One region of the Cobetia sp. 5-25-4-2 genome, then DNA from elsewhere that is predicted to be linked to it. Evidence: predicted binding sites of a transcription regulator. Region 1 holds the regulator's gene; each other region holds the start of a gene.
What was found. The regulator PhoB, encoded in region 1, activates phosphate uptake and scavenging genes when phosphate is short. The targets are predictions, from matches to a motif close to TGTCATANNNNTGTCANA.
Positions count from the first base shown of each region.

Region 2: HXS65_RS08910 (DUF6482 family protein) is a predicted target of PhoB. The motif match lies at 1,869-1,886, and genes of this name have one in related genera.
Region 3: HXS65_RS12845 (UTRA domain-containing protein) is a predicted target of PhoB. The motif match lies at 2,053-2,070, and genes of this name have one in related genera.

Region 1 covers NZ_BLWK01000004.1:257,653-261,815, reverse strand. Annotated here, with positions in the region: gene HXS65_RS10840 (chorismate lyase) at 1-40, shown strand, start outside; gene ubiA (4-hydroxybenzoate octaprenyltransferase) at 71-952, shown strand; gene phoB (phosphate regulon transcriptional regulator PhoB) at 1,180-1,869, shown strand; gene phoR (phosphate regulon sensor histidine kinase PhoR) at 1,877-3,172, shown strand; gene cysZ (sulfate transporter CysZ) at 3,267-3,995, opposite strand.
Region 2 covers NZ_BLWK01000003.1:326,883-331,045, forward strand. Annotated here, with positions in the region: gene HXS65_RS08900 (cryptochrome/photolyase family protein) at 1-1,020, shown strand, start outside; gene HXS65_RS08905 (thiol-disulfide oxidoreductase DCC family protein) at 1,017-1,403, shown strand; gene HXS65_RS08910 (DUF6482 family protein) at 1,405-1,761, opposite strand; gene HXS65_RS08915 (EAL domain-containing protein) at 1,917-3,173, opposite strand; gene HXS65_RS08920 (hypothetical protein) at 3,340-3,627, opposite strand; gene dnaB (replicative DNA helicase) at 3,714-4,163, opposite strand, start outside.
Region 3 covers NZ_BLWK01000006.1:22,773-26,935, reverse strand. Annotated here, with positions in the region: gene HXS65_RS12855 (alkaline phosphatase family protein) at 1-478, opposite strand, end outside; gene HXS65_RS12850 (ABC transporter substrate-binding protein) at 571-1,659, opposite strand; gene HXS65_RS12845 (UTRA domain-containing protein) at 2,234-3,004, shown strand; gene HXS65_RS12840 (NYN domain-containing protein) at 3,155-3,649, opposite strand; gene HXS65_RS17685 (hypothetical protein) at 4,068-4,163, opposite strand, start outside.

The sequences.
Region 1 (4,163 bases):
AGGTTTCACCCCTCGGTTCCAGCACGCTCTGGAACTCTGATTCCCCACTGCCGTTCGATCAGGAGTCCTGATGTCAGCGTCATCCGCTTCCCGCCCGTCCAAACTGGCCGATTACCTCGCCCTGACTCGTCTGGACCGCCCCATCGGCACCTGGCTGCTGATGTGGCCGACCCTCTGGGCCCTGTGGCTGGCGGCCGATGGGCTACCGGACCGCGATACGCTGCTGATCTTCGTGGCTGGTGTCTATCTGATGCGTGCCGCCGGCTGCGTGATCAACGACTACGCGGATCGCCACTGGGACAAGCATGTCGAACGCACCCGGGACCGCCCGCTGACCTCAGGACGCATCACGGAGCGCGAGGCGCTGACCCTGTTCGGTGTGCTGGTCGCGGCCGCCTTCGTGCTGGTGTGCTTCACCAACCTGACCACGGTGCTGCTGTCGATCGTCGCCGTGCTACTGGCGGCCAGCTATCCGTTCATGAAGCGCTTCCATCATCTGCCGCAGGTGGTGCTGGGTGCCGCCTTCGGCTGGGCGATTCCGATGGCCTTCGCGGCGACGCTTGAGGAGGTGCCGACCTATGGCTGGTGGCTGTTCGCGGCCAACCTGATGTGGACGGTGGCCTACGACACCGCCTATGCGATGGTCGATCGCAATGACGATCTCAAGGTCGGCATCAAGTCCACCGCCGTGCTGTTCGGCCGCGCCGACAAGCTGATGATCGGTCTGCTGCAGCTGGGCATGCTGGCGGTGTTGATCGGCATCGGCCTGCACCTGGCGCTGGGCATCTTCTACTGGCTGGGGCTGGCCGCGGCGGCCGTGACCTTCGTCTGGCAGCAGCGCCTGATTCGCGAGCGGGAGCGTGGCCCCTGCTTCCAGGCATTTCTCAACAACCACTGGTCCGGCCTGCTGATCTTCGCGGGCATCGCGCTGGCGACCTGGCCAGCTGCCTGACCCCTCTTTCCGGCCAACGGGCCCGCGTCCTCATCCGGTCTGCCAGCGATCTTCCTCGTGCGGCGAGGCGTGACATTCACGCCTTGAGAGAGTTGAGGGACTCGCTGGCAAGCCGGGCGGCAAGCTGCCAAGCTGGCGATTGTCATCTCACTGTCATATAAGCAGGTTGTAATCGTCATCGACTTGTCATTCTGGCGCGTGCGCCGACTGCTGCATGGGATCTAGCGATGAGCTCCAAGACCGTACTGATTGTCGACGACGAATCCTCGATACGCGAGATGATCGCCGTCGCCCTGGAAATGGCGGATTACCGCGTGCTGGAGGCCGACAATGCCCAGGACGCCCACGCCATCGTCGTCGATGAAAAGCCCGATCTGCTGTTGCTGGACTGGATGATGCCCGGCACCAGCGGGCTGGAACTGGCGCGCCGCCTCAAGCGTGACGAGACCACGGCGGAGCTGCCGATCATCCTGCTCACCGCCAAGGGCGAGGAAGACAACAAGATCCAGGGGCTCGAGGCCGGGGCGGACGATTACATCACCAAGCCCTTCTCGCCACGCGAGCTGGTGGCACGCCTCAAGGCCGTGCTGCGCCGCACCACGCCCAAGGGCGTCGAGGAGTCGGTGGAAGTCGAGGGTCTGATGCTCGACCCCGCCAGCCACCGCGTGACCGCACACGGCAACTCCCTGGAGGTCGGCCCCACCGAATACCGCCTGCTGCAGTTCTTCATGACCCATCAGGAGCGCGCCTACACCCGTAGCCAGCTGCTGGATCAGGTCTGGGGCGGCAATGTCTATGTCGAGGAGCGCACCGTGGACGTGCACATTCGTCGTCTGCGCAAGGCGCTGGGCGAGGGGCATCAGCACTTGATCCAGACCGTCCGCGGTACCGGTTATCGCTTCAGCGCCCAGGCCTGAGACGCGGATGCGCTACTGGACGAACGAGCTATGGCGGCTGGGCTATCTGGCGGGCGGCTTCGGGCTGGTCGGCGGACTGCTCGGCCTGCTGGGCTGGGGCCTGGCGCTGGGGCTGGCGCTGTACCTGTTCGTCCATCTCAAGCATCTCAAGAGCCTCTACACCTGGCTGATCACCAACCCCCATGAAGAGCCGCCGCCCGGCGATGGCGTCTGGGGGGATCTGCTCGATCGTCTGTATCGCTACCAGAAGGGTCAGCGTCAGGCGCAGGAGCGACTGCGCAGTATCCTCAACCGCATCCAGGAGTCCTCGGAAGCGATGCGCGATGGCCTGGTGATGCTCGACAACCACGGCGACATGGAGTGGTGGAACAGCGCTGCCGAGCAGTTGATCGGCCTCAAGGCCAGTCACGACCGCGGCCAGCACGTCACCAACTACCTGCGTGACCCCGTGTTCATCGATTACTTCAATCGGCTGGCCTATCGTGAGCCGCTGACCCTGCAATCGCCGCTCTCCGACAACCTGACCCTGCAGATCTCCATCACCCTGTTCGGTGACAACGAGCGCCTGGTGATGGTGCGCGATGTCACCCGTCTCTACCGTCTCGAGGAAATGCGCCGCGATTTCGTGGCCAATGTCTCCCATGAGCTGCGCACGCCGCTGACGGTACTGGCCGGCTACCTCGAGACCTATTCCGACTATGCCGATGACCTGCCCCCGCGCTGGCAGCGTGGCCTGGGACAGATGCAGAGTCAGACCGACCGCATGCAGCACCTCGTCGAGGATCTGCTGACCCTGTCGCGCCTGGAGACCGACGAGCTGTCGGGCGAAGGACGTCGCATCGACATGGCACAGCTGCTGACACGTATCCGGGAAGATGCCGAAGGCCTCTCGAAGGAGCGGCATGTCATCACGGTGGAGGTCGAGCCCGGACTGGCCCTGATGGGTGAGGAGCAGGAGCTGAGAAGCGCGATCTCGAATCTGGTCTTCAATGCGGTGCGTTACACGCCGGAAGACTGCCACATCACGCTGCGCTGCCAGAGCACCAGCGAGGGCGTGATGGTCGAGGTGGAGGATGACGGTGACGGCATTGATCCCGTGCATCTACCGCGCCTGACGGAGCGCTTCTATCGCATCGACAAGGGACGCAGCACCGCCACTGGTGGCACCGGGCTGGGACTGGCCATCGTCAAGCATGTGCTGATCCGCCATCAGGGCCGCCTGGAGATCGACAGCCTGCCCGGCGAGGGCGCACGCTTCCGTTGTCATTTCCCGGCGGAGCGTCGCTGCGCGACGACTGCCTGACGGTAGACACGAACGCCCCGCCGCGCCCTCTGCATGAGGTCACGGCGGGGCGTCGTGGTATCTGCGTTCGTCAACGCTCGCGATAAAGCCTGGCTCAGCGGCGCGGGGCAGGCAGCTGTCGGTAGTGGCTCTGCCACATCAGGACGGCACCCGCCACGGCCCCGGGAATGAACAGCAGGTTGGCCAAGGGCACCAGCGTCAGCACGAACACGGCACCACCGAAGGTCAGTGACGGCCACCAGCGCGCCTTGAGACGCTGCTTCATGTCACCGAAGCTGACCTGATGGTTGTCCATCGGATAGTCCAGATACTGGATCGCCATGCTCCAGGCCGAGAACAGCCCCCACAGCAGCGGTGAGAGCAGATTCAGGCCCGGAATGAAGCCGAGAATGAACAGCGCGATCATGCGGGGAATGAAGTAACCCAGTTTGGCCATCTCGCGCCCCAGCGAGTCGATCCCGATCTTCACCAGGCCACGCTCATCCTCGATCAGGGTGCCATCCAGACGATGCTCAACCTTCTCGGCCAGAATGCCGTAGAACGGCGCCGCGATCAGATTGGTCACCAGGCTGAAGGTGAAGAACACCGCCAGCAACAGACTCAGCACCAGCACCGGCCAGATCAACCAGCTCAGCCATTCCAGCCAGCTGGGCACCTTGAGCATCCAGTAATCGATCCAGCCCTCGAACTGGCTGAACAACAGCCACAGCGTGGCACTGTAGAGCACCAGGTTGATCGCCAGTGGTACGAACACGAAACGGCGTAGCCCGGGGGTATAGACCATGCGGGTCCCGCGGACCAGCGCCGATACGGCATCAATCATGCGACGTCCTCGTCATCTCGTGAAAGGCGGCTGCCCTCGGGCGGCCGGAGCCACACCCTAGCACTACCACCCGCCCCACGCAGCTGTCGGCGCATCAAATGGCAGACGCCCCGCACTCCGTCGGCGGGACAGAGGCGGGGCGTCATCGGCAGACAGGCGTCAGGCCCC
Region 2 (4,163 bases), on a different contig from region 1:
ACGCGCGAAGTGCTGACGCTGGTGGACACCCGCTTCGGCGAGGGAGCCGAGGGCGAGCTGCGTCATTTCGGCAATCTGGACAACTTCAACTGGGCCGTGACCCGCGCCCAGGCGCTCGACGATCTCGCTCACTTCCTCGCGCACTGCCTGGCAGACTTCGGCCGCCATCAGGATGCCATCGATGACAGTGACCCCTTCCTGTTCCACTCCCGACTTTCCGCGGCGCTCAATATCGGGCTTCTGAGTCCCCACGAAGTCTGTGCTGCCGTCGATGATGCCTGGCGACGTGGCGAGGTACCGGTCAACTCCGCCGAGGGCTTCATCCGGCAGATTCTCGGTTGGCGAGAGTATGTGCGTGGGATCTACTGGACACGCATGCCCGGCTACAAGCAGGAGAATCGCCTGAGTGCGACACGGGGTCTACCGGAGGTCTTCTGGCGCGGCGACAGCGGCATGCGCTGTGTGGATCAAGCCATCCTCAGTACGCGTGATCATGCCTATGCCCACCATATCCGCCGCCTGATGGTCACCGGCAATTTCGCCCTGCTGTGCGGCGTGAAGCCCGAGGCGCTATGCGACTGGTATCTGGCGGTCTACGTCGATGCCTGCGAGTGGGTGGAGCTGCCCAATACCCTGGGCATGGTGCTGCACGCCGATGGCGGCCTGATGGGCTCCAAGCCCTATTGTGCCTCGGGCAAGTACATCGATCGCATGTCCAATCACTGCGACAGGTGCCAGTACTCGCCGAAGAAGGTCACCGGCACGCATGCCTGCCCCTTCAACAGTCTCTATTGGCACTTCATCGAACGCCATCGCGAATCACTGTCACGCAACCCGCGCATGTCGCTGGTCTATGGCAGCTGGCGACGCATGAAGGACGAAAAGCGCGAGGCATTGCTGCAACAGGCCGAGGCCTTTCTCGCCCGACTCGACAGCGCCGCTGACTATGGCAGCGGTGCCCATCGCGCGGGTTACCATCCCGCGCCCTCCAGTTCCACGACCGACAAGGAATCCTCATGAGTCGCATCTGGCAGGCCAGTGCACCGGTCACGCTCTATCACGATGGCAAGTGCCCCCTGTGCCAGCGGGAGGTCGCCTGGCTGGCGAGACACCCGAGGCGGGAACGGGTCAGGACGGTCGACATTCGTGCAAAGGACTTTTCCCCAGATGCTCTGGGGCTGAGCTTCGAGACGATGATGGGGCGCCTGCACGTGCAGGATGCGCGCGGGGAGTGGTATGTCGGCATGGACGCCAGCCGAGCCCTCTATGCGGTGCTCGGCTATCGGCGCCTGGTGAGGCTGTCATTGCTGCCGGGGCTGCGTCCGATGCTGGATGTCGGCTATCGGGTCTTTGCCCGCCACCGTGAGCGTATCGGCCGCTGGGTCCCCCAGAGGAGACGCTGACTCAGAAGCTCAAGGGGATGCGCGAGCTCAACGGTTGATGGTACTGAGGCGGTCGGCCGATCATCTCGTCGTTGGCCACCTGGGATACCAGCCAGGCGCGTGACAGACCGGCGCGCCTGAGCTCGCTGTAGACATCCTCCAGCGAGCGGAACAGCATCGGCTTGCCACGCTTCATCAACAGTTCACTGCGCTCATCGTCTTCATCGGCACCCGCTTCCAGTACCAGCTGGACCTGATAGAAGCGGCTGGCGGCATGACTGATCACGCGCGCCTCCAGTGCCGGATACTCGGCGATCAGCGCATTCAGGTTGCTGACCAACAGGCCAGCAGGTGTGAAGGCAGCGGCAATTCTGGACATGGTGTCGGCTCCTGGACCTCTGTTGTCTGAGGTATCCATCATCGTGAAGGTGGCGTCAAGGCTTCACGCCAGCTTGCGGGGGGACGATGACGATTGAACGGCACCGCCATGACCATTGGATGACGTCATGTTCAAGGCCGCCGCCCCGGAGAGGCTCACGGACACTGAGCACGAACCGCCAGCTGACGTTCCGCGAGGATACGCGGCAGATCCAGAGGACGCCCAAGGCCGCGATAGCATCCCCCTCGCATGATGATGAAATCCTCGTCACGATGAATGTCCCGGCGCCCGAGCAGCTTGGCCGACAGACGCTCGAGCGGCTCATCTTCCTCGACACGCAGTGAATGGGTCTGCATGACCTCATGGATCGCTCGTCGTCCATGCAGCTCCGGTCCGAAGCGCTGATTCAGCAATCCCAGCAGTCGATGGCGGATGATCATGCCGACCGGCCGCTGCTGCGCGTCCACCACTGCCAGTGCCATCAATTCCGGCTCGGCATGCAGACGCTCGGCCACCTCCTCGAGACAGGTATCCTGCAGTACCGGCGCCACCTGCCGCAGCAGGCTGCCGGCACCGAGTGCCAGAGGCGCGGCATGCCGGCGGCGACTCAGACGATGCAGGCGCTGCTCGAGGCCGGCACGCTGGCCAGCAGGGTCCACCTCGGCGCTCGCAAACAGCCAGCCTTGCAGATACTCGGCCCCCAGCTGAGACACGCATTCCATCTCGCCTTCCTGCTCGATGCCTTCCGCGATCACCTGACTGCCACTGCCGTGGGCGATGTCGATGATCGAGCGCACGAAACGCCGCTTGAGTGAATCCTGATGAATACCGCTGATGAAGTGTCGGTCGATCTTGACGAAGTCAGGCTGAACCGCCGACCACAGCTTGAGGCTGGCGTACCCTTCACCGAGGTCATCCAGCGCGATGGCGAAGCCCATCGACTGGTAATGGCAGACGGCCTCACGCATCAGTGCCGGGTCAAGCCCCGGGGTCTGCTCAGTCAACTCGATGACGACCTGATGCGGGTGCAGCCCATGGCGATGCAGGAGGTGACGTGTCAGTCCCCGAGAATGCGCACTGTCCAGCAGCACCTCCGGCGACACGTTCAGGAACAGGCGTTCACTCAGGCCCTGCTCGGCCCATTGCTCAAGCGCCAGCTCACGACAGAGGCCGTCCAGCTCGGCGAGGCGCCGATGCTGGCGAGCCGCCTCGAACATCGCCATCGGTGAGCGCAAGCTGCATCCCGCAGCAGCGCGCGCGAGTGCCTCGTAGGCGAAGACCTCACGGCCATCTGCCGCCACGATGGGCTGGAAATGCATCCGCAACTGGCGAAGACGCAGCAACGCCTCCAGCGCCTGGCCGGATTCGGGAGTGGATGCCTCAGCTAAAGCGGGATGCGGGGATGGCAGCATGCCAGAATCAAAGCATGCTGATATGACAGGAAAATGACATGGGACGGTGATGTGTCAGCGAATGGTCGGGCACATCACCGCGGTGCTGCCGTGCAAGGACGCCTTGCGACGAGCCTGCCCGGTCGTGGCTGGCCAATACGCTCATGCCACGCCGGAAGTGGACGCCTTACAGCGAGTTGGGGTCGATGGCCTTGCCGAGGGAATTGCGGTCGATCCACTTGCCGGCCTTGGTTTCCTTGTAACGGAAGACCACCATGTCGCCCGCGACGACCGGCACTTCACTGTCTTCGGTCTGATAGCTGTAGCTCTCGCCCTCCACGACCAGCGTGAAGCGATAGAGATCCGGCATGCCCAGCCATTCCTTGAAAGGCCCTTCGCGCTCAAGGCTCTCCAGCGTACCGCGTCCCTGAAGCTTGGGAGTGCGTGCGCGTCCGCGCCCAAATCCACCTGCCATGCTATCTCCTCCCCGTCAGTGCGGGTCTTGCGGGGCGACGTCGCTGCCGCCGCCCGGGTACATGTTTGATGCGCATGCGCATCACGTCATTCAGCGAAGGCCTGGCCATAACTGTCTGGCGCCAGGTCCTCGAAACGGGTGTACTTGCCGATGAAGGCCATGTGAACGGTGCCGATGGGGCCGTTACGCTGCTTGCCGATGATCAGCTCGGCCAAGCCCTTGTTGTCGGGATTGTCCTTGTTGTAGACCTCATCACGGTAGACGAAGGCGATGACATCAGCGTCCTGCTCGATGGCGCCGGATTCACGCAGATCCGACATCACGGGGCGCTTGTTGGGACGCTGCTCAAGCGAGCGGTTCAGCTGCGAGAGCGCCACCACCGGGCAAGCGAATTCCTTGGCCAGCCCCTTGAGCGAGCGCGAGATCTCGGAGATCTCGGCAGTACGGTTCTCGGACAGCCCCGGCACCTGCATCAATTGCAGGTAATCGATCATGATCAGGCCGATGCCGCCGTGTTCGCGCGCCATGCGGCGACA
Region 3 (4,163 bases), on a different contig from region 1:
TCATGCTGTGCACCAGCAGGAAGTCCGGGTCGTGACGCAGTCTCAGCATCTCGGCATCGCTGAAGACGTGGTCGTCCGGGTAGTGATCCTGCCAGTAGAAGATGCCCGCCTGGATGGCGGATTCGGGATTGTCGAGCAGTCGGTGTCTGGCTGGCACGAAGGGGGCGGCGACGTAGAGTTCGCTGACCCAGTGATAGGCGGCTGCCGCGGTGCGTCGCCCCTGCTGACTGGCGAGGTCGAACAGGCTCACGCCACGCGAGCGTCGCACGATGCCATTGTTGACGATGCCGGAGTCGACGGGCAGATCACCGGTCAACAGGCACTCATAGAGCGGTCGCGACATCGCTGGCAGTTCGCACTCCAGCGACTGGTACTGCCCGCGACCGGCCTCGACCAGGGCGCTCAGATAGCCCATGGCATGCCGGCCCACGGCATGGTTGAGGCCATCGAGCACGACAAGAATGACACGCTGGGACATGAAGACTCCGTGAAGCTCAAGACGGCACCGTGTGGACGGTGCCGTCTGTCAGGATGGTGCGCGCTCTATCCGCTCTGGACAGAGGCCGGGGGTCACTGCTGGTGGATCAGTACCTGGGACTGCCACTGACGCGGCAGCTGTCGGGCACTGGCTTCCCAGCCGGCGAAGTCCTGTACCGGGCGGGCATTGGCGTACTGCTCGTTGGGCAGCAGCTTGGCGGCGATGTCTTCCGGCAGGGTCAGGTGCTCGGCACGGATCGGGCGGGCGTAACCTGCCGCCAGGTTCAGCTGGCCGGCATCTGACAGGATGTACTCACGTGCCAGCTTGGCGGCGTTCGGGTGAGCGGCATGCTTGTTGATGATGGTGGCGTAGCCCGAGGTGACGGAGGCATCCGAGGGGATGACCACCTCGAAGGTGTCGCGGTTGATCTGATCGCGATAGTTGAGCGCGTTGAAGTCCCACAGCAGGGCGACCTCCACCTCGCCCTTCTCCAGGTTGGCGATGCTCGGCTCGGCCAGTGACAGGCGTCCCTGGCGGGCCAGTTCGGCGAACACTTCCAGACCCGGCGTCAGGTCTGACTCGCTGCCGCCATTGGCGAAGGCTGCGGCCAGGATGGCGTTGTTGGCCTGGGACGCCTTGCCGACCGCGCCGACGGAGACCTTGTAATCACCATTGGCGAGATCCGCGAAGGAAGCGGGGCGCTGATCTTCACTGACGAGTGTCTTGTTGATCATCAGGGAAATGGTGCCGGTGTAGCCCAGCATCCACTCACCATCTTCATCCTTGGCCCAGTCGGGGATCTCGTCCCAGGTGGTCGGCTTGTAGGCTTGAGTCACGCCCTGCTTGACCGCGATGGGGCCGAAGGCGAAGCCCACGTCACCGATATCTGCCGTGGCGTTCTCGCCTTCGGCCTTGAACTTGGCGACTTCCTCGGCGGAGCTCATGTCGGTATCGCTGTGCGCGATGGAATACTTCGACTCGAGGTCTGCCCAGGTGTCCTTCCAGTTGGCCCAGCTGTCCGGCATGCCGACGCTGTCGACGCGGCCTTCTGCCTGGGCGGCCTTGAGCAGTGCGTCCGGCACTTCAGCGGCACTGACGGAGGCGCTGCTCAGCAGGGTGGCCATGAGGGCCGAGACCATCAGGCCGGCGGTACGGGGCGAGGTAGCGGTGAACGACTTCAATGACAATCCTCCCAGACGGGGTAATCAACGGATGCGAGAGTGCATTCCTGGCCAGCGAGTCGCCGAGGCGAGCAGGCAGGCGAGATGGGGTCAAAGCTGGTTCTTGTCCTGCGCAGTCTTCCTCGAGACCTGCCACCTCAATTTCTGTGGTCTAGTTCAGTCTCGGGGCTGACATGACTTTACGCAGCGGTTGTGACAGTCGCGTGTCGTCACTATGTCAGTGTCGTGATGTCAGTGTCGTGGCAATGAGCCATCAGCCATCAGCGGTACATGTTTTGACGCAACGCTGCGTGGTGCCGGCTGATTTTCTGACAATTCCCTGCATGAGAGCGTGTCCCGATGATAGGCATCCGCCTCGGATTCTCACGCGCATCACACAGGATGGCCTTGTGCTGTCACCGGATCGTCATGCCTGTGTCATGGTGCTCGGCGAGCGTGGGCTGACTCGCCTGGCGACGTCTACACTAGACCACAGCGATCGCGATTCTCGAGCCTTGTCATGATGGACACCTTGGATGACATGCAAGTGACTCGCCAGAAATCGCTCTCTTTCGTTATCTTTCAGGAACTTCGCATGCCTTCATTATCGATCGAGCCCACAGGTGACGACGCAACTTCCCTGACGCGCACGGCGGATTTGCCCGTCACCGGGCTCAAGGGCAGGCTGCTGAACCATCTTGAAGCAGCGCCGCTGCATGCCTCGCAGCGTCTGCCGTCCGAGCGTGAGATGATCGAGCGGTTCGGCACCACGCGAGTCACCTTGCGAGATGCCTTGCTGCAGCTGGAAGCGGAAGGGAGAATCTATCGCGAGAACCGCCGTGGCTGGTTCGTCTCGCCGCCGCGCCTCAGGTATGACCTGCTGGCATGTCTGCCTTTTCACGAGATGGTGCAGTCGCAGCAGCGGGTCGCTTCCACCGAGGTGCTGTCCGCTCAGGAAGTTCCCGCTGATGAGGTGATCGCCCAGCGTCTGGGAATTGCACGGGGTGCCGGGGTCTATCGCATCACGCGAGTGCGGCGCATCGATGGCCGGCGGGTGCTGCACGTCTGTCATCACCTGCGACGCGACTGCTTCTCCGGCATTCTCGATTTCGATCTCTCGGCGCATTCGCTGACGACGCTCTACCTTCACCAGTACGCCATTCGCATCCGGCGCGTGAGCTTCGAGCTGGCCTCCAGCGTGTTCGACGCCGAGACGGCCGTCGCCCTGAATGCGGCACCGGGTAGCCCGGCGCAGCGCATCACGCGGATCAACTTCGATCAGAATGGCCGTGCAGTGGACTGCGATGATGAACACTGGCGTCACGATGCCATCGAGTTGACGTTATCCGCCGCACCACAACGCTAGAGGGCAATCTGGCGACATACGCCACCAGTGTCCGGGACTTTCCTTCAACTCGACGAAAACGCCCGCAAGTCCTCCTCTGACGGGAAGGCTTGCGGGCGTTGTGGTAATGGCGTGCGTGATGTGGCCGTGGGGCATCGTGGGGGCAAGCCCTCAGCGCATCAGCAGCGTGTCATCTATCTCGCGGAAGTGATCAGCGCTGCGCATCAGGGCGAGGGCAGTGAGTGCCTCGACGCCGTAGACACGCGTCGTGACGGCATGGCGCGCTGCGACATGCTCCAGCAGCAGGGCGAAGTCACCATCGCCGGAGGCGAGGATGATCTCGTCGACGTCGGGAGCGGCTTCCATCACATCGATCGTGATGCCGACATCCCAGTCACCCTTGGCCGAGCCATCTCCTCGCTGGATGAAGGGTTTGAGCTTGACCTCGAACCCTATCTCACGCAGGCGTTGCTGGAATTGCTGCTGCTTGGGGTCACCACGGTCAATCGCATAGGCGTAGGCATGCGTGATGCTGCCCAGGGATTCCAGTTCGGCCCACAGTCGGCGGTAATCGAATTGCCGGCCAAAGGTGTCGCGGGTGGTGTAATAGATATTCTGGACATCGATGAAGACGGCGAGGCGCGTGGGCGAGTCGGATGTCGGCAAGGACGGTTGGATTGCGGGCGTGGGAGAGTTCGACATTGGCTGTCACAGGGACCGGAAGGCTGAATGATGTGCCTGAAGCAGAGCAGGCAGGTACTGGAGGCGCGTGCGGCGTGGGAGTCGTTCAGGTGTCGCGGGATGACTCAGGCATTGCGCCTGGCTCCGACGATGAGTGCTTGTGCTGCTGACACCATGCAAGGAGAGCGGATCTGTCTTTCTCTGACCTGTCTGCTGTGATCTGTCTACCCTGACCTGTCTGGTGCTATCGGTTGAAAGCAGAGCTGTTGAAAGCAGAGCTGTTCCAGGTAGCGCCATCTCGAGAGGAGGGCAGAGACCGGCCGCTGCCAATCATGGCGAGCAGCGGCTGGCGATCTTCTGACAGCTTGCCACGATCAGGCCGAGTCTGGGCCTGATGGAAGCATCAGTTGCCGGCAGCGGGATTGGAGGGCTTGGTCGGCTTGTGGCCGATGATCTGACCGCTGACGCCGGATTCAATCACTTCAACCTTGCCGCCACG